Regions from separate parts of the Mesorhizobium sp. B2-1-3 genome, predicted to be linked through region 1. Evidence: predicted binding sites of a transcription regulator. Region 1 holds the regulator's gene; each other region holds the start of a gene.
What was found. Region 1 encodes LexA, which represses DNA repair genes until DNA is damaged. Its sites were predicted from a motif close to TGTTCNNNNTGTGTTCNG; they were not measured.
Positions count from the first base shown of each region.

Region 2: a site for LexA is predicted at 3,825-3,842, ahead of FJ973_RS02330 (metallopeptidase family protein). Genes of this name have one in related genera too.
Region 3: a site for LexA is predicted at 3,236-3,253, ahead of FJ973_RS00960 (DNA recombination protein RmuC). Genes of this name have one in related genera too.

Region 1 covers NZ_VFWL01000011.1:20,861-27,501, forward strand. Annotated here, with positions in the region: gene FJ973_RS18820 (ComEC/Rec2 family competence protein) at 1-965, shown strand, start outside; gene lexA (transcriptional repressor LexA) at 959-1,702, opposite strand; gene FJ973_RS18830 (TetR/AcrR family transcriptional regulator C-terminal domain-containing protein) at 2,169-2,846, shown strand; gene kynU (kynureninase) at 2,843-4,090, shown strand; gene kynA (tryptophan 2,3-dioxygenase) at 4,154-4,990, opposite strand; gene FJ973_RS18845 (AMP-binding protein) at 4,987-6,612, opposite strand.
Region 2 covers NZ_VFWL01000001.1:445,166-451,806, forward strand. Annotated here, with positions in the region: gene FJ973_RS02300 (FAD-binding oxidoreductase) at 1-335, opposite strand, end outside; partial or broken gene FJ973_RS02305 (ATP-binding protein) at 364-486, opposite strand; gene FJ973_RS02310 (CoA ester lyase) at 550-1,446, shown strand; gene FJ973_RS02315 (DUF1737 domain-containing protein) at 1,502-1,708, shown strand; gene FJ973_RS02320 (hypothetical protein) at 1,695-2,372, opposite strand; gene FJ973_RS02325 (TetR/AcrR family transcriptional regulator) at 2,543-3,172, shown strand; gene FJ973_RS02330 (metallopeptidase family protein) at 3,192-3,614, opposite strand; gene FJ973_RS31190 (hypothetical protein) at 3,866-4,939, shown strand; gene FJ973_RS02340 (DUF6504 family protein) at 4,881-6,356, shown strand; gene FJ973_RS02345 (error-prone DNA polymerase) at 6,353-6,641, shown strand, end outside.
Region 3 covers NZ_VFWL01000001.1:183,516-190,156, forward strand. Annotated here, with positions in the region: gene FJ973_RS31560 (hypothetical protein) at 17-142, opposite strand; gene FJ973_RS00950 (cation diffusion facilitator family transporter) at 416-1,369, shown strand; gene FJ973_RS00955 (GFA family protein) at 1,493-1,897, shown strand; gene FJ973_RS00960 (DNA recombination protein RmuC) at 1,917-3,203, opposite strand; gene def (peptide deformylase) at 3,307-3,837, shown strand; gene fmt (methionyl-tRNA formyltransferase) at 3,844-4,779, shown strand; gene FJ973_RS00975 (N-acetyltransferase) at 4,776-5,282, shown strand; gene truA (tRNA pseudouridine(38-40) synthase TruA) at 5,306-6,055, shown strand; gene FJ973_RS00985 (transporter) at 6,043-6,641, opposite strand, start outside.

The sequences.
Region 1 (6,641 bases):
CCTCGATTATCGCGGGAAGCGCCACGGCGCTTTTCGCCATCTGGCATTTCCAGCGCGTGTCGCCGCTCAGCCTGTTCGCCAATCTTGCCGTCATGCCGATCGTTTCGGTCGTGATGTTCCTTGCGGTTGCCAGTGCGCTGCTGATGCCGTTCGGGTTCGATGGACCATCCCTTTATCTGATGGGCAAGGGACTGACCGCGATGATCGCCATATCAGGATGGATCTCGCAACGCTCGCCGGTCGACGCGGTCGGGTTGATTTCGCAGCAATCCGTCCTTCTGGTGGCGATCGCCCTGGTCATCGCGACGATGGCCACGACATGGCTGCGGCTGGCGGCACTTCCCTTCGCGCTCGCCGGCCTGTTGACCGTCTCGGACACGCGCACGCCGGACGTGCTGATTTCGGAGGATGCCCGCCTGGTGGCACTGCCGATCGGCGGCGGTGAGCTCGCGATCAACCGGGCGCGCCCGAACGAATTCACCGTCGATAATTGGAAACGCGCGCTGAAGTCCGAAACCATCGTTGCGCCGGAACTGTTCGACAGCGGAGACCGACAGTTCGACATCTTCGATTCCGCGCAACTTCCGGCGGGAGCGCCTTTCTATTGCTTCACAGGCCTGTGCATGGCCCGGCATCCCTCGGGGGCGATCATCGCGCAGGTGGAGGATCGCAAGGACGCCTGGAGGGCCTGCTCCTATGCGGATCTGATCGTCATCAACGACCCCGCGGGCTACGATCCCTGCCACAATCCGCTGGTTCTCGTCATCACCAAGCGGCAGCTCGCTCGTAAGGGAAGTGCCGCCGTCTTCTTCGACCAGCAATCGGCGACGGCACCGGCACGGGTCAGCTTTGCCGTCGACGGGCCATATCGGCCTTGGCACGAACAGCGGAAATTCTCACGCGAGGCAAGGGGACTGCCGCCTTACCGTAAACCCGAAAAGCCCACCGCCGACCCCGCTCAGTAGCGCCTGATCAGGCCGACCAGCTTGCCTTGCACCTTGACCCTGTCCGGTCCGAAAATACGTGTTTCATAGGCCGGATTGGCAGCCTCGAGCGCAATCGAAGCACCCTTTCGGCGGAAGCGCTTCAGCGTTGCTTCCTCCTCGTCCACCAGGGCCACGATGATCTCGCCGGGACTTGCGGTGTCGGCATTGCGGATGATGACCGTGTCGCCGTCGAAAATGCCGGCCTCGATCATCGAATCGCCCTTGACCTCCAGCGCATAGTGTTCGCCGCCCATGATCATGTCAGGCGGCACTGAAATGGAATGCGTCTGATGCTGGATGGCGTCGATCGGCACACCCGCTGCGATGCGACCCATGACCGGGATCGACACCGCTGAAACCGCATCGTCGTCATTGCCGGCAGCGGGCAGACGCGAAGACGTCGCCGGCTTGATCTGCCGGCTAGGGCTGCTGCCCTGTCCGAGGCTGCCCTGGATGACGCTCGGGGAGAACTTCTTTGCCGCGTTAAGACCCGGCGCGATCGAGTCCGGCAGGCGCAGCACCTCCAGCGCGCGCGCCCGGTTGGGCAGGCGGCGAATGAAGCCGCGCTCCTCCAACGCCGTGATCAGCCGATGAATTCCCGACTTGGAGGCGAGGTCCAGCGCTTCCTTCATCTCGTCGAAGGACGGCGGAATGCCGCTTTCCTTCAGCCGTTCATGGATGAACATCAAGAGTTCATGTTGCTTGCGCGTGAGCATGGCGGCCCCCAAAGGCATTGCACGAAGGGTCTGGAACCAGAATCAGAAAACAAACCCAGAACAAACACTATCTGTTCCAGTTGTGTTCCGCAACCATTTAAAGTTTAATGAATTTGTTAAGGCGACGGAAACGAAATGCCCTCCCGCAGCCAGCATCCTGCCAGCGCGGTCCGTCGTCAATGCGCTCCCGGGCCCTTTGAAACTATTTTGGTTAATGGCCTGTGGCCCGACCGGTCTCCACTCTTGGCACAAGCCTGCAAGCTGGGTGACCGGCAGGTGCGGGGTGCGTTTGGGCGGATTAAAACCCCTGCGGCTCGTGAACGAAACGAAACCAAAATGCCAACTTCCTGCCGGAAAACGACGAGGCACCACCACTGGTCGCTATGGGCTGCGTTCGCTCGCTCCTTGCTTCCCGTTCGCTTGACGAAACCGTATAATAATGTACGGTTTTCGAAGAGGAACACCAATGATCACGCCGAAGCAGGCCGCGCGACGCGAACGGATAGAGGAGGCCGCCTATGCGGTGCTCCGGGAAACCGGCTACAAGAGCGCCTCCCTGCTTGCTATCGCCAAGCGGGCATCGGCCTCGAACGAAACCCTCTACAACTGGTACGGCAACAAGCAGACCCTGTTTCGATCCTTGATCGAAGCCAATGCGGGAGAGGCAAGGAAGCTGCTGGAGGACGCCCTTCACCAGGCGCGCGATCCGCTCGAAACCCTGAACTTGCTCGGGCCAGTCCTGCTGACCCTCGTGACGGGCGACAAGGCGGTGGCGCTCAATCGCGCCGCGGCCGGCGACGTCAACGATACAGGCACGCTTGGCCAATCGATCGCGCAATTCGGCCGCAATACCATAATGCCGCTTGTTGGCGACCTGCTTCGAACCGCAAGTCGGGCCGGCCTGATCGCCTGTGACGATCCTGCCGAAGCCGCCGACATCTACATCAGTCTTTTGATCGGCGATCTCCAGGTTCGCCGGATCGTTGGGGTGCTCGAGGAACTGCCTCGGGCGGAAATCGAGCAAAGATCGAACCGGGCGTTCACCCTGTTCTTGCGCGTCTATGCGGCCAGCCCTTGCCCGGGCGGCAAAACAGCCGGCCCGTTTCCAGGGCGCTCTTCTCACCGAGGAACATCGCGACCATGAGCAAAATTCCCGATCTCGCAGCGATCGAGGCAATGGACACCGCGGATCCGCTGCGTGCCATGCGTGACCGCTTCACCTTGCCCCAGGGGGTGATCTATCTCGACGGCAATTCGCTGGGCGCCGCTTCGCCCGCCGTGTTCGGCGAGCTGCAGAAGGCCGCCACGCAGGAGTGGGCGCAGGATCTCATCCGCGCCTGGAACACCGCCGGCTGGTTCGACATGCCGGTCGAACTCGGCGACCAACTCGGGCGCCTGATCGGGGCCGCCGCCGGCCAGACGGTGGTCTGCGATACCACCTCGATCAACATCTACAAGGTGCTGCATGCGGCACTCGGGATGCGGCCGGACAGGTCAGTCATCGTCGCCGAGGGGGACAGCTTTCCGACCGATCTCTATATGGCCGAAGGCGTTGCCTCGACGCGGCCGGGCACGGTGCTGCGGCTCGAGGGTGTCGATGCGCCGACCATAGAAGAACTGATCGACGAGCGGGTCGCGGTCATCCTGGTCAACCACGTCAACTACAAATCCGGGCAGTTGCGCGACGTGGCCGCGCTGACGCGGACGGCACATGATGCCGGCGCGCTGATTGTCTGGGATCTCTGCCATACCGCCGGCGCCTTGCCCGTCGAGCTCGACCGTTCGAATGCCGATTTCGCCGTTGGCTGCACCTACAAATATCTCAATGGCGGCCCGGGTGCCCCGGCCTTCATCTACGCGGCCGAGCGCCACCATGGCGATGTCCGCCAGCCGCTCAGCGGCTGGTGGGGCCATGCGCGGCCATTCGCCTTCGAACAGGGTTTTGCTGTCGGCACAGGCATCCGCCGGTTTCTCTGCGGCACGCAGCCTGTGCTGTCGATGCGCGCGCTCAAAGGGGCGCTCGATGTCTGGAACGACGTCGACATGGCAGAGGTGCGCAGGAAGAGCATGGCGTTGACCGATCTGTTCATCCAACTGGTCGAGGCAAAATGCGGCGCCTACGGCCTCGAACTCGAAAGCCCGCGCGATGGCAATGAGCGCGGCAGCCAGGTTTCGTTCCTCCACCCGCATGGCTATCAGGTGATGCGGGCCTTGATCGAGCGCGGCGTGATCGGCGATTTCCGCGCGCCATCCACGATTCGCTTCGGCTTTACGCCGCTTTATGTCGGCTATGTCGATGTCTGGCAGGCTGTCGAGGTGCTGGAAGACATTTTGCGCACGGACGCGTGGCAGGAGGCGCGTTTCGCCGTCAAGGCGGCGGTGACTTAAGAGCCTGTCGCTCAGAAAAGCGCAGTGGGTTCGGGATAACGATATGCAGTCGGCAAAGCTACGTCAGAGCCGGGTGCGGACCTTCCACAGCTCCGGGAACAACTCCACCTCCAGCATCTTCTTCAGGTAGGACGCGCCCGATGTGCCGCCGGTGCCGCGCTTCATACCGATGATGCGCTCGACCGTGGTGACGTGGTTGAAGCGCCAACGGCGGAAATAATCCTCGAAATCGACCAGCTTCTCGGCGAGTTCGTAGAACATCCAGTAGCGCTGCGGGTCGCGGTAGATGATCTGCCAGGCGACAAGGACCTCTTCGTTCTCGGTCCGCGTTTCGCGCCAGTCCGTACGCCTTGCGTCGGCACCGATGTCGAAGCCGTTACGGGCGAGCAGCAGCAGCGCCTCGTCGTAGAGCGACGGTTGCGCCAGGATCGCCTCCAGTTTCTCGCTGAGGTCCGGCCGGTGCTTGTGCGGTCCGAGCATTGCGAGATTGCGGTTGCCGGCCATGAACTCGATGGCACGGTACTGCCACGACTGGAAGCCCGAGGACTGGCCAAGCGCGTCGCGGAACTCGGTGTATTCGCTGGGCGTCATCGTGCGCAGCACGTCCCAGGCATTGTTGAGCTGCTCGAAGATGCGGGCGACGCGCGAAAGCATCTTGAAGCTCGGTTCGAGACGGTCGGCGCGGATGGAGCGGATTGCGGCGCCGATTTCGTGCAGCGCGAGCTTCATCCAGAGTTCCGATGTCTGGTGCTGGATGATGAACAGCATCTCGTCATGGGCTGACGAAAGCGGCTCCTGCGCCTCGAGCACCTTTTCCAGATGCAGATAGTCGCTGTAGGACATGCGCTCCTTGAACGACATTTCCGCGCCCTCGGCGGACGGGTCGTAGGGCTTGCTCAATTGATCTTCTCCGCGCGCAGCCGGAAGCGCTGGATCTTGCCGGTCTGCGTCTTGGGCAAAGCGGCGATGAATTTTACCGAGCGCGGATATTTGTAGGGCGCGATCGTGGCCTTGACGTGATCCTGCAGACGCTTGACGGTCATTGCGTCTGGCGCCACGCCTTGCACGAGCACCACATGAGCCTCGACGATCTGGCCGCGCTCGGCATCCTCGGCGCCGACCACCGCGCATTCGGCGACATCGGCATGCGCCAGCAGCGCCGCTTCGACCTCTGGGCCGGCGATGTTGTAGCCGGCACTGACGATCATGTCGTCGGAGCGCGCTGCGAAGTGGAAAAAACCGTCCTCGTCCTGCCAGAACGTGTCGCCGGTGAGGTTCCACCCGTCGCGGACATAGTCGCTCTGCCTGGCATCGGCCATGTAGCGGCAGCCGGTCGGTCCCCGCACCGCGAGCCTGCCCGCGGTGCCGCGCGGCACTTCGCGCATTTCGTCGTCGACGACGCGCGCCTGATAGCCGCCAACGGCCTTGCCGGTGGAGGCAGGCTTCATGTCATCGAAGCGGTTGGAGATGAAAATATGCAGCATTTCCGTGGCGCCGATGCCGTCAAGGATCGGCTTTCCGGTTTTCTCAGTCCATTCCTCGAACACCGGCGCCGGCAAGGTTTCGCCGGCCGAAACGGCGACGCGCAGCGACGATAAATCGGCCCCTTCGTCCATGGCCTTGAGCATTGCGCGATAGGCGGTGGGCGCGGTGAAGGAGATCGTCGCTTTGTAGGTTTCGATGATGTGGACCATGTTGGGCGGCGTTGCCTGTTCCAGCAGCGTCGCCGCGGCGCCGAAACGCAGCGGGAAGATGGCGAGCCCGCCAAGGCCAAAGGTGAAGGCCAGGGGCGGCGAGCCGACGAAGATGTCGTCAGGCGTCACCTGCAGGATCTCGCGGGCGTAGGCGTCGGCGATGATCAGGAGGTCGCGGTGAAAATGCATCGTCGCCTTCGGCACGCCTGTCGTGCCTGAGGTGAAGCCGAGCAGGGCGACGTCGTCACGCCCGGTCTGCACCGCGGTAAACGTCACGGGCTTGTCGAGGGCGGTGCGATCGAGTTCGGCGTCGTGGTTGGCGGTGCCGTCGAAGCCGATGACCTGCTTGAGGAACGCGCTGTCCTTGGCGCAGGCGGTCATCTCGTCCATCAGCCTGGTGTCGCACAGCGCTGCGGTGATTTCGGCCTTGTCGACGATCTTGGCGAGTTCGCCGGCGCGCAGCATCGGCATCGTGTTGACCACGACGGCGCCGACCTTGGTGGCGGCCAGCCAGCAGGCCACCATTGCGGGGTTGTTGGCCGAGCGGATCAGCACCCGATTGCCTGGCTTGACGCCGTAATTCTCGACCAGCGCATGCGCCAGCCTGTTCGTCCAGTCGGATAATTCCTTGTAGGTGCGGCGGCGGCCGTTGCCGATCAGCGCGGTGTGGTCGCCCAACCCTTTCTCGACCAGCCTGTCGGTCAGTTCGACGCCGGCATTGAGCCGTTCGGGATAGTCGAAGCCGTCGAGCAGGAAGTCCGGCCATTGATCCGGCGGCGGCAGGTTATCGCGCGTGAACGTGTCGATATGCGCTGATGGCCCAAGCATTTTCGGCTGCCCCTGTCTGCCTCACGCCC
Region 2 (6,641 bases), on a different contig from region 1:
GCAACCTGCGCCTCGTGGTTGGCCCTGAGGATCGGCAGCCCGGCCTCGCCGGCGAGAATGAGATAGCCGCCCTCGCGAAAACCGATGTCGGCGTCTGCGCCGAATTCTTCCTTCAGCCGGCGGAACAGTTTCAGCGTGAATTGCGACAGGCGGATATTTTCCGGAATGGAGAATTGCTGACGGATCGAGGCCATGGATAGCGTTGTCGCCGCGTGGGAAAATTGCGGGTCGCGCTCGACCAGCGCGATCCTGCCGGAAAAGCCCTCCTCGCGCAGATAATAGGCGATCGAGGAGCCGACGATGGCTCCGCCGATGATGACGATGTCGTAGCGCACTTTTTTCTCCGATCCGCTGCCGGCGTCCTTACGCAACCGGCAAGACAATCTCGAAGCGCGTGCCGCGCTCGGAGTCAACCAGCCTGATCGTGCCATCCTGCGCTTTCAGGAGGGCCAGCACGATGCCGAGCCCCATGCCGGTGCCCCCGGTAGAGCACCGCGCGATGCCGCCTGCTCCCTTGCCTCAACCCGCGGCAGGCGGCATAGATCTGGCATGACGACCGATCTCTACCGCCCGCGCCGCTCGGTGCTCTATGTTCCCGCCTCGAACGACAAGGCGCTGGCCAAGATGGCGCAGCTTGCCTGCGATACCGTCATCATCGACCTGGAGGATGCCGTCGCCCCGGCCGAGAAGGTCGCGGCGCGCGAAAAACTGGCCGGCATCTTCAGCAATCGTCCTGATACCAACCATAGTGGCCGGCGCTGCGAGATGGTGGTGCGCATCAATGCGCTCTCGAGCGAATGGGGCGGCGCCGACCTGCTGGCGGCGGCCAAGGCGGAGCCGGACGGCATCCTGCTGGCCAAGGTCGACACGCCCCGCGACGTGCTCGAGGCGGGTGACGTGCTCGACGACAATTCCGCCCCCGACAGCGTGAAACTATGGGCGATGATCGAGACGCCGAAGGCTGTGCTCAATGTCGGCGCCATCGCCGAACTTGGCCGCGATCCTGCCTCGCGGCTTGTTTGTTTCGTTGCCGGAACGAATGACCTGACCAAGGACACCGGCGTTATGGCGACGTCGGACCGGCGTTATCTCCTGCCGTGGCTGATGCAGATGGTGCTGGCGGCGCGTGCCGGCGATCTCGATATCGTCGACGGCGTCTTCAACGATTTTCGCGCGCTCGATGCTTTCAGCCGCGAATGCACGGAAGCGGCCGCCATGGGCTTCGACGGCAAGACGCTCATCCATCCCGCCCAGATCGAGGCGGCGAACCGCGCCTTTGCGCCGTCGGCGGAGGCGGTGGCCAAGGCCCGCGCGGTGAAGCAGGCCTTTGCGCTTCCGGAAAATGCCGGCAAGAACGTGATTGCGCTGGAGGGAAGGATGGTCGAACGGCTGCACCTTGCGCAGGCCGAAAAACTGCTGGCGAAGGCGACGGCCGTCGGCGCATGATGTGCCGTGTTGGATTGCCGATCGCGGGCGATGGACTGACGACAGGAATTGAATGATGAAACTCTACCGCTTTCTCACCGCTCCGGACGACGCCAGCTTCTGTCACAAGGTGACGGCGGCGCTGAACAAGGGCTGGCACCTGTTCGGCTCGCCCACCTACGCCTACGACAAAAAGACCAAGACCATGCGCTGCGGCCAGGCCGTGGTGAAGGATGTCGAGGGCCAGGAATACGGGCCGGACACCAAGCTCAGCGATTGGTAGCCCCTCGCATCCACAGCCACGCCGCCAGCCAGGCGATCGATGCCGCAAGCATCGCCAAGCCCAGGTCAAGAGCCAGCTCCGGAACGAACGCACGAAGCGCGATCGGCACCGCGCCAATGAGATAAAGAGCGAGAGGAATGCGCGGCACGCCTCTTGCAACGGCGAGAGAGATTACAAACGCGAGCGTTCCAACCAGAAAAAGAACCGAACTGGCGACCAGAGCCAGACCGAGCGGTCCGGCTCGCAGCTCGACGATGGTGGTGAGCGGAAGCTTCGAAAATACCAGATTGATCACTGCTTCCACGCCTACCAAACTTGCCAACGCAACGAAGTTGATGACAAACGCGATAGTGCCGAACAGCCCCGCGCGCCGGCCAAACGCAAGAAACAGGCCCACGACGAGGCCAAGCGCCAATATCTCGGCGACGGGCGCGAGAAGTTGCGTCAGATCAGTGGTCGCGATGAGCAAGCTGCGTTTAGCCGCGTTGACCAGAAGAATAAGCGCGCTTCCCATCCCGGCGACGGCGGCAAGCCGATAAAGCGTGAGGCTGGGCACAGTCGCGCTCGACCGAACAATCGCGAAATTCTCCTGCTGAAGTTCTTCGGCTGGACTCTGATGCGAAATGACCGATTGCGGGCGGGGTGGGGCTGTTCTGGCGAGCATGTTCGTCTCCTCAGCTGGGAGTTCGGGAGCCGCGAAGACCGTAGGCCTGTTCCGATCCCATCAGTAATCACTGCTTACATCCTCTGGCCGGGATTGTAAACGGCGATTACATAAATCGCGGAATCATGCTACAGAGGCGGGGAGCTGCTCCACGGAACGAAGGGAAAGAGATGGCAAAAGCCAAGGCGCCTCATCGCACTGGTTACCACCATGGCAATTTGCGGGAGGTCCTGATCGATGCCGCGGTTCAACTGGTCGAGGAAGGCGGCCCCGACAATGTGAGCGTGCGCGAAGCCGCAAAACGTGCCGGGGTTTCCCCCGGCGCGCCATTCCGTCACTTCAGCAACAAGACCGCGTTGATGACGGCTGTCGCGGAGCAGGCAATGAGCCGATTCCGCTCGGAGATCACGAATGCGGTCGAGAAGGTTGCGACGGACGATCCGATCGAACGCTTTGCCGCTGTTGGAATCGCCTATTTGCGCTGGGCAATTCGAAACCCCACCCACTTCCAGATCATCTCGACACGCAATCTTATTGATTGGGATGCTTCGGAGTCGCTGCGTCACGATAATGAAGCGGTGCGTTCGCTGATGGAAGCGTCAATGGCAGAAGCACAGCGGCGAAACATGCTCCGGTCGGACGACATGGCAGAGACCCAGATAGCCGCGAGGGCGCTCGTCTACGGGCTCGCACGCATGTACATTGATGGACATTTTGCGCAATGGGCAGTGGCAGGACATACCGGGGAGCAGACTGTGCAGAACGTATTAAAACATTTCGTCACACTCATTGTGAAATGACGGCCTGACGTAGAACCGGTCACTCGGCTGCCTCTTCGATCTTCTCCATATCGTCGTCCGAGAGGCCGAAATGGTGGCCGATCTCGTGGATCAGCACATGGGTGACGATGTCGCCCAAAGTCTCCTCGTTCTCGGCCCAGTAGTCGAGGATGGCGCGGCGATAGAGCGTGATGCGGTTCGGGCCTTCGCCGGTCTGCGGGTTCCAGCGCTCGGCGATGCCGCGTCCCTCGAACAGGCCGAGCAGGTCGAAGGGCGTTTCCAGCGACAGGTCGTCCATGATCTCGTCGGTCGGGAATTCGGCGATCTGGATGACGATCTCGCCGGTCAGCTTGCGAAAATCCTCGGGCAGATGGGCGTATGCCTCCAGCGCCAGGAACTCGATCTCGTCCATCGACGGCGAAAGCTGGTCGTGCCAAACGCGGGTCTTGTAGATGCGGGCCATGCTTTGTCCTTTGATCCCGGCATATAGGCTTTTGGGCCACAATCGGCAAATGACGCGGCGGCCAACCCCAGGATTGCTTACGGCACCGGGAGCCGTTTCGCATGGCTTGAGGCGCGGCCGGCTGTCCGACCAATGTTGGCCCTCTTATCGGAGAGGAATAAATTCCCCCATGAGTCTGCTTGACTCTTTGGGTCGCCTCTGGAATCTATTAAGAACATAACAGGAACAATTGTGAGTGGACACTGACCGTCATGGCGATGAGCGCCGTGGCGCGGGAGACTGTTTTTGCCCTGCGCCGCCAGATCGCGAAGATCGAGGGAACGCTGCCCGAGCGCCTGCAGGCGCCGGCCGGCGCGGTTTCCGACGCCGGCATGGCCGCCGCGGACCGCACCGTGGTCCGGCGCGGCATCGCCGTAGCCAGGCCGGATGCTTTCCTGCGCACCGGCATCGGCCGGCTCGATGCCGCCCTCGGTGGCGATTGGGGCGGCGATTTGGGCGGCGGCCTGCCGAAAGCGGCCTTGAGCGAAATCCATGGCATCGAGACCCGCGATGCCGGAGCGGTCGCCGGCTTCGCCCTGTCGCTCGCCAGCCTGATCCTCAAGCCCAGCCTGATTCTCAAGCCCAGCCTGGTTCTCAAGCAAGGGCCGCGATTGCCGGTGCTGTGGATCGGCACCCAGGAGGTTTTTCGCGAAGCGGGTTTTCCCTATGCCCGGGGCCTTCACGCCGCCTTCGGCATCGAGCCGGAGCAATTGCTGTTTTCCGAGGCGCCAAGGCTCGCCGATGCGCTGTGGGTCGCCGAGGAGGCGGCCCGCATGAAGGCGCTCGCCGCCGTCATCCTTGAAGTCCGCGGCAATCCGCAGCGGCTGGACCTGACCGCGACGCGCCGGCTGCACGCCCGCGCGCAGAGCGCCGGCCGGCCGGTCTTCCTGCTGCGGCAGGCGGCCGAACCCGAACCCACGGCGGCGCCCGTCCGCCTCATCGTCTCGCCGGCGCCGGCAGGGCCGCGCGACACGGTCGCCGGGCCGCTTGCCGGCTCGATCGGCCGCCCCGCCTTCACCATCAGCATCGGCAAGAGCCGCACGGCCCTGCCAGGACAATTCATATTGGAGTGGAACCCCGATGAACGCATATTCGATGAAAGACGGATTGGGGAAGAACGAGCAAAGAATCCTGTCCCTGTGGTTTCCCTATCTCGCGGCCGAACGGATCCTGCGGCAGCGCCTGGGGCGGTCCTGGCGTTCCCGGCCATCGGATCACCGGCCGCTGGTGATCAGCCATCGCGACAGCAACGCGCAGCGCATCTTAGCCCTCGACGAGCGGGCTGAGGCGCTGCATCTGAAGCCCGGCATGGGCATCGCCGATGCGCGCGCCATGCATCCGTCGATCGACATAATGGAGGCCGATGCCGAAGCCGACCGGCGCCTGCTCGAAGGCCTTGCGGACTGGTGCGACCGCTATACCCCGCTGGTGGCGCTCGACGGGACCGACGGCCTGTTCCTCGACGTCACCGGCTGCACCCATCTTTTCGGCGGCGAACGCGCCATGCTGGACGAGATCCTGTCGCGCTTCTTCCATCAGGGCTTCGACGTCCGTGCCGGCCTTGCCGCGACACCCGGCGCCGCCTGGGCGGCGGCGCGGTTCTGCGGCGACCGCATCGTTGCCGGCGGCGAGGAGGAAGCGCTCCTGGCGCCCTTGCCGCTGGCGGCGCTACGCATCGCGCCGGAAACCCGCGCCAGCCTGGAAAGTGTTGGCCTGCGCACGGCGGGCGCGGTGATGGCCGCGCCGCGCGCGCCGCTCGCCCGCCGCTTCGGTGCCTCCCTGCTCTTGCGCCTCGACCAGGCGCTCGGCCGTCTCGACGAGGCGGTGTCGCCGCGCCTGCCCGTCGCGCCGCTTTCGGTCGAACGCCATTTGGCCGAGCCCGTCACGCTGACAGAGGACATAGAACGGCTGGTGGGCATGCTGGCGACGACCCTGAAGATCGACCTCGAGCGGCGCGGCGAAGGCGCGAGAAGCCTGGCGCTGCTCTTGTTCCGCGTCGACGGCGCCGTCAGCCGCATCGCGCTCGGCACGTCGCGACCGATGCGCGAACCCCGGCTGATCCAGAAATTGTTCCATGAGCGGCTGGCCGCCCTCGAGCAGCATATCGATGCCGGCTATGGCTTCGACCTGGTGCGGCTTTCGGTGCTGGCGGCGGCGGCCTTCGACATGCCGCAGGCCGACCTGACAGGCGAAACGACCGACGACGGCGCCGATATCGCGCTGTTCGCCGACCGCATCCGCGCCCGGCTCGGCGAGGGCGCGGTTCTCAAGCCGGTCGCCGTGGAAAGCCATCTGCCCGAGCGTGCCGTCGCCACCATCCCCTTCACGGAAACCCCGCGCCGCATCACGCCGCCGAAGAAACCGGACAGGATGCAGGCGCCGATGACCATCTTCCCGCCGGAGCGGCCGATCCGGCTTTTCCGCTCGCCCGAGCCGATTGAGGTGCCGGCCACCGAAATGCCCGAGGGACCGCCGCTGAATTTCCGCTGGCGGCGCGCGCTCTACAGGGTCGCCCGCGCCGAAGGCCCTGAACGCATCGCGCCGGAATGGTGGCGTGAATTTTCGAGCGACGAAGCGGCGTCGACACGCGACTATTTCCGCATCGAGGATGCCGACGGCCGCCGCTACTGGCTCTACCGGCAAGGTCTCTATGGCGGCTCTGAAATCCCGCCGCGCTGGTTCCTGCACGGGGTCTTCGCATGAACGCGCTGACCGCCATTCCCTATGCGGAATTCGGCATCCAGTCGAATTTCTCGTTCCTGCGCGGCGCCTCCAAGCCGGAGGAGCTGGTGGTCGCGGCCAAGCTCATGGGGTTCTCCGCGATCGGGCTCGCCGACCGCAACACGGTGGCGGGCGTGGTGCGCGCCTGGCAGCAGGCCAAGGTCGAGACGCTTGCCTACCACCCCGGCAGCCGGCTGGTTTTTTGCGACGACACGCCTGATATTCTCGCCTATCCGCGGAACCGCAAGGGCTGGGGGCATCTGTGCC
Region 3 (6,641 bases), on a different contig from region 1:
CATCCGAGGCACGCGACTATTTTTCCTTGAGCCTCGTTGCCTTGACCGGCGGCGCCTTGAGCGTGGGAGCAGCGGCCGGCTTCTTGGCGTCCTTCTTTGGCTTGCGGGCCTCCTTGCCTGCCTTCATCGCACCTTTTGCCATGATTCGTTCCTCCAGTTGCGGGAAGTGAAGTGAAACAAGAGAAATGCCTCTAGGCAAGGGCCGTTCGCGGTCACGGCCGCGAAAACCGGCAACCTGTTTCGGCGGCCTTATGAATCCGAACCGGCGCGCAGCGACTTGAACGGACGGGGTGTTGGTGCGTCGCGATGGCCGCGGAATTTCGGCGGGCCCGCAGCATGATCTCAAGGAAATCGGCTCCCACTTTTCCTGCAATTGCTCTAGACTTCGCGTGTCGGACAGGACGACAGGGAAGCAATGGCGGGGCATGGCGGCTCTCGAACGGTCATCTACGCGGCGCTCGCCGGCAATCTCGCGATCGCGCTGACCAAATTCGTCGCAGCCTTCTTCACCGGCAGTTCGGCGATGTTTTCGGAAGGCGTGCATTCGCTGGTCGATACCGGCAATGGCAGCCTGCTGCTTTATGGCATGCATCGCGCCGCACGCCCGGCCACCCGCGCGCATCCGCTCGGCCATGGCCGCGAGCTCTACTTCTGGAGCTTCATCGTGGCGCTTCTCGTCTTCGCGCTCGGCGCCGGCGTATCGTTCTACGAAGGCGTGACGCACATCATTGCGCCCGAACCGGCCGCCAATGTCAGGGTCAATTACATCGTGCTCGGCCTGTCGTTTCTGTTCGAGGGCAGCTCATGGCTGGTGGCGCTGAGGGAATTCCGCCGGCAGAAGGGCCAGCAGGGCTGGCTGCAGGCCGTGCAATCGAGCAAGGATCCAAGCGTCTACACAGTGCTGTTCGAGGACAGTGCCGCGCTTCTCGGCCTGATCGTCGCCTTTGCCGGCATATTGGCGGCGGAGATTTTCGAGATGCCGGAACTGGACGGCGCCGCCTCGATCGGCATTGCGCTGATCCTGGGTGCGACCGCGGCCTTCCTGGCGCGCGAGAGCAAGGGGCTGCTCATCGGCGAGCCTGCTTCGCCCGCGGTGCAGAAAGAAGTGCTGGCGATCGCGCAGCAGGATCCGGCGGTGCAGCGGGCGAACGGCGTCCTGACCGTCCACCTGGGGCCGGAAGAAATCGTTGCCGGCCTGAGCATCGAATTCGAGGACCATCTGTCCGCGCCGGAAATCGAAGCCTGCGTCGAGCGCCTCGAAGCGCGGCTAAGGAAGGAAATGCCCGAGATCACCCGGCTGTTCGTCAAGCCGCAGACGACAGGCACCTGGGAACAGCGGCGCAAGCTGATCGAATCGGCATCCGAGTAGAGTTTTGAGCAGGTCTCGAAACCACATTCCACTCCTCGGGATTATGTCTTGGACCAGCGTCGCGTCGTTGCCTTGCGACGCTGCGCCGCTAAAATCAGCCGATCGAGTTTTGGAGGACTGATTATGAAGATCGACGGCGGCTGTCATTGTGGTGCCATCACCTATGAGGCGGAGGTCGAACCGGAAAAGACCTCGATCTGCCATTGTACCGATTGCCAACAGTTGACCGGTACGGCCTTTCGCGTCACCGTTCCGGCGCCTGAAGATCACTACCGGATCACAAAGGGTACACCGAAGGTCTACATCAAGACCGTGGCAAGCGGCGCCAAGCGCGTCCAGGCCTTTTGCGCCGACTGCGGTTCGCACCTTTACGCCACGTCGGTCGGAGATGGCCCAAAGGTCTACGGCATTCGAGTGGGAACCGCGCGGCAACGCCAGGATTTGATTCCGACACTGCAAAAATGGCACCGCTCGGCGCTTCACTGGCTACCTGAATTTCACGGCATGACCACAGTGGAGGAGCAGTAGCGCCGTCCGGTGCGGCGCCTCATTCGTCGCCTTCGACGACCCTCAGCCTGAGCTGGCCGGTCTTTGAATCGGCAACGCGTGGGGAATCGACAACGCGCGGGCCGGGTTCCGGCTTCGCAGGGGCTGGTGACGCCATGTCAGGGTCGGCATCGCCTCCGGGCTGCGCCCCAAAGTCCAGAGCTTCGATCTTCTGGCCGCGTTTGGTCACCTTCGACGTCGAGACGAGGATGTCGTCTATATCCTTGGCCGACTGGGCAAAATGGCCCTGCAATTTGCGCACCCGCTCGTCGACGCGCGAAACATCCTCCATCAGCCGGATCACCTCGCCCTGGATCAGGTGTGCCTGCTCGCGCATACGGGCATCCTTCAGGATCGCCTGGATGACCTGGATCGACAGCATCAGGAGCGACGGCGAGACGATGACGACGCGGGCGCGGTGCGCCTTCTGCACCACCGCCTCGAAATTTTCGTGGATCTCGGCAAACACCGATTCCGACGGCACGAACATGAAGGCGGTATCCTGCGTCTCGCCCTGGATCAGATATTTATCCGCGATATCGCGGACATGCACCTCGATGTCGCGGCGGAAGGCCTGCGACGCGACCTTCTGCTGTTCGGCGCCTTCGGCGGCGCGGATGGCGTTCCAGGCTTCCAGCGGAAACTTGGCGTCGACGGCAAGCGCCGGCGCGCCGTTGGGCATCTTCACCAGGCAATCGGGACGGCTGCCGTTGGACAAGGTCGCCTGGAACTCGTAGGCGCCGTGCGGCAGACCGTCGGCGACGATCGCTTCCATGCGCGACTGGCCGAAGGCGCCGCGCGTCTGCTTGTTGGAGAGGATCGCCTGCAATTGCACGACCTGGCCGGCGAGCGACTGGATGTTGCCTTGCGCGGTGTCGATGACGGCCAGCCGCTCCTGCAATTTGGCCAGGCTCTCATGAGTGGATTTGGTTTGCTCGGTCATGGTCTGGCCGAGGCGGCCGGTCATGGCATCGAGGCGCTGGCCGATCGATTGCGTCAGTTCCGCCTGCCGCGCGCCGAAGACTTCCGCGATGGCGCCCATGCGGCCCTGCATCTCGGCTTGGCTTTGCAATATGCCGGCCATCCGCGCCTCGGCGTCGCGGGCATGGTCGGCGGCTTCGGCAGCGGCCACGGCGCGCGCCTTGGCCGAGCGCCACAGCGCGACGACAAGCGCAACGAACAGGCCAAGAAACACAAAGGCCCCGAACGCCAGCGCATGGCCGAGCGTGATCGTGGTCGCGCCAAGCCGGGCGACAGGTTCCGAAAGGATGGATGTCAGGTCGTTCATGCACACAGCATAGACGATTCGGCCGGCCAGCACAGATCAAAACGTGAACGATCCCCCGGCGTACCGGTTGACGCCCTTTATTCAAGGTCTTAGGTGAGACGCCATGCCGATCAAGCCGCTCATCATCCTTCCCGACCCCATCCTGCGCCAGGTTTCCAAGCCGGTGGAGCGCGTCGACGCGCCCTTGCGCAAACTGGCCGACGACATGCTGGCGACCATGTATGACGCGCCCGGCATCGGGCTGGCCGCGATCCAGATCGGCGAGCCGCTGCGCATGCTGGTGATCGACCTCGCCAAGGAGGACGAGACGCCGGCGCCGCATGTCTTCATCAATCCCGAAATCCTGGAAAGCGCCGACCAGCGCTCCGTCTACGAGGAAGGTTGCCTGTCGATTCCCGACTATTATGCCGAGGTCGAACGCCCGGCTTCCGTGCGGGTCAAGTATCTCGACCGCGATGGCAAGCTGCAGGAAATGGAGGCCGAGGGGCTGATGGCGACCTGCCTGCAGCATGAGATCGACCATCTCAACGGCGTGCTGTTCATCGACCACATTTCGAAGCTGAAGCGCGACATGGTGGTGAAGAAGTTCAAGAAGCTGGCCAAGGACAAGGCTCCGGGCAAGCTGGTGGGATAGGGGACAATGCCCCTTCGCGTCATTTTCATGGGGACGCCGGAGTTTTCGGTGCCGACATTGCGCGCAATTGCCGATGCCGGACATGAGGTCGCGGCCGTCTACACGCAGCCGCCGCGAGCCGCCGGCCGGCGCGGCCTTGAGCTGACGCCGTCGCCGGTACAGCGCGAGGCGGAACGGCTGGGCATCGAGACGCGCACGCCGACGTCGCTCAAGGGCGAGGCCGAACAGGCAGCTTTTCGCGCGCTGCAAGCCGATATCGGCGTGGTCGTGGCTTACGGCCTGCTGCTGCCCAGGGCGGTGCTTGAGGCGCCGCGACTGGGCTGCATCAACGGCCATGCCTCGCTGTTGCCGCGGTGGCGCGGTGCGGCGCCCATCCAACGGGCGATTATGGCGGGCGACAGCGAAACCGGCATGATGGTCATGCGCATGGAAGAAGGCCTCGACACCGGCCCGGTGGGGCTGGTTGAAAAATGCGTCATCGAACCCGATATGACCGCCGGCGATCTGCATGATCGATTGATGAGCGTCAGCGCCGCACTGATCGTGGAAGCGCTGGCGCGGCTGGAAAGGAATAGCCTGGCGTTCACCGCCCAAGCGGTTGAGGGGGTGACCTACGCCAAAAAGATCGATAAATCCGATACGCACGTGGATTGGACGCGACCCGCGGCCGAAGTCCACAATAACATTCGCGGCCTGTCGCCCTTCCCCGGCGCCTGGTGCGAGGTTGAAATTGGTGGCCGGGTGGAACGGCTGAAACTGCTTCGCTCGACGCTTGCGCAAGGCATGGGCGAACCGGGAGGAATTCTCGACGACCGCCTGACGGTCGCCTGCGGAGCGGGCGCGATCCGGCTGGTCGAAGTTCAACGGGCGGGCGGAAGGCCCGCCGCCGCGCAAGAATTCCTGCGCGGGACCAAGATCGAAAAAGGAATGAAATTGTCATGAGCATGATGTCGATACGCGCGGCGACGCCGCGGGATCGCGAGGCCATCCGCCTCGTCGAGGAACACGCTTTCGGCCAGCAGGCGGAGGCCGGGCTGGTTGACGCGCTGGTTTCCGGCGGCGACGCCGTTGTCGAACTGGTGGCGGAAGAAGACGGGCAAGTGGTTGGCCACATCCTGTTTTCGCGGCTTTTCGCCCGCACCGGCGGCAAGGATTTCCCGGCGGTGGCACTGGCGCCGCTGGCGGTGGAGCCCTCCTTTCACGGCACCGGCATTGGCGGCGCGCTGATCCGCGAGGCTCACATCCGCCTGCGCGACGCCGGCGAGATGCTGGCCGTGGTGCTGGGCGATCCCACCTACTACAGCCGTTTCGGCTACAGCCACGCGCGCGCCGAAGGATTCGAGAGCGAATACCAGGGCGAGGCGCTGCAGGCGCTGGCCTGGGGCGACGCTCCCGGAACCGGCCGGCTGGTCTACGCCTCGGCCTTCACCGCACTCGCCGCCTAGGCGAGTGCGTATAGCCGCCCGGCATGCCGCGTTTTCGCCTCGACATCGAATATGACGGCAGCCTGTTTGCCGGCTGGCAGCACCAGGCGGACCAGCCTTCGGTGCAGCAGGCGATCGAGCAGGCGATCGAAAAATTCTGCGGCCAACAGGTCCGCTTGCGCGCTGCCGGCCGTACCGATGCGGGCGTGCATGCGACGGCCCAGGTGGCGCATGTCGACCTGGCCAAGGCCTGGCCGGACGACAAGGTGCGCGATGCCGTCAACGCGCATCTGCAGGGCGCGGGCAATCGCATCGCGATCTTGAAAGCCACGACCGTCGTCGACGGCTTCGATGCCCGCTTCTCGGCTATCGGCCGTCACTACCTCTACCGCATCCTCAACCGGCGCGCGCCCTCGGCGCTGGAAAAGGGCAAGGTATGGTGGGTGCCGAAGCAGCTCGACGCCACTGCCATGCACGAAGCCGCCAAAGTGCTGCTTGGACGGCACGATTTCACCACCTTCCGTTCCACGCAATGCCAGGCCGAGAGCCCGGTGCGCACGCTCGACCGTCTTGACGTCAGCCGTTCGGGCGACATGATCGAAGTCAGAGCCTCGGCGCGTTCCTTCCTGCACAACCAGGTGCGCTCGATGGTCGGCTCGCTCAAGCGCGTCGGCGAAGGCGCATGGACGGCGGGCGATCTCAAGGCGGCGCTCGAGGCGCACAACCGCGCCGCCTGCGGCCAGGTGGCGCCGCCCGACGGGCTTTTTCTGATCGGCGTCGATTATCCCGGATAGAGTCCCGAAAGGCTCTGAGCTCCGGTGTCCGGACCCGTGATGCCAAGCAGCGCCTGCAGCCCGAACAGCACGATCAGCGAAGCGATGAACATGCCAACGAAGACAGCGGTCCCGATTGCGGCCCCCCTGCCGATGGTCGCGTTGGTCATGCGCCAGGTCAGCACCATCGACAGCGCGAACAACAGCAGCGACACAAGGCTGGAGATCTGGCTCGCCGACGTCAGGAAAAGCCTGATCAGCGCGGACGGCAGCATCAGCCAGGCGGTGATGGCCGAAGCCCAGTTCGAGGCCACCACATAGTGCACGAAGCGGCCGCCGATGCCGGCGCGCGGCGCGACCAGAGCCAGTGCGACCAGAGGCAGCACCCAGGAACCGATATCGACTGTCGCCAGCCGCAACAGCATGCTGAAGCGGCCCGCGAAGGCATCGGGATCGCCGATCTCGTTGGCGATGCCGACCCAGCCGACGATCAATGCCGGCGCCGCGACGACGATGGCGAAAAAGGAATTCCAGAAACCATCGGCAGACAGGTCGAGCAGACGCAGGCCATCGGCCCTGCCGAGCATCAGTCGCCAGGCGCCGGTCA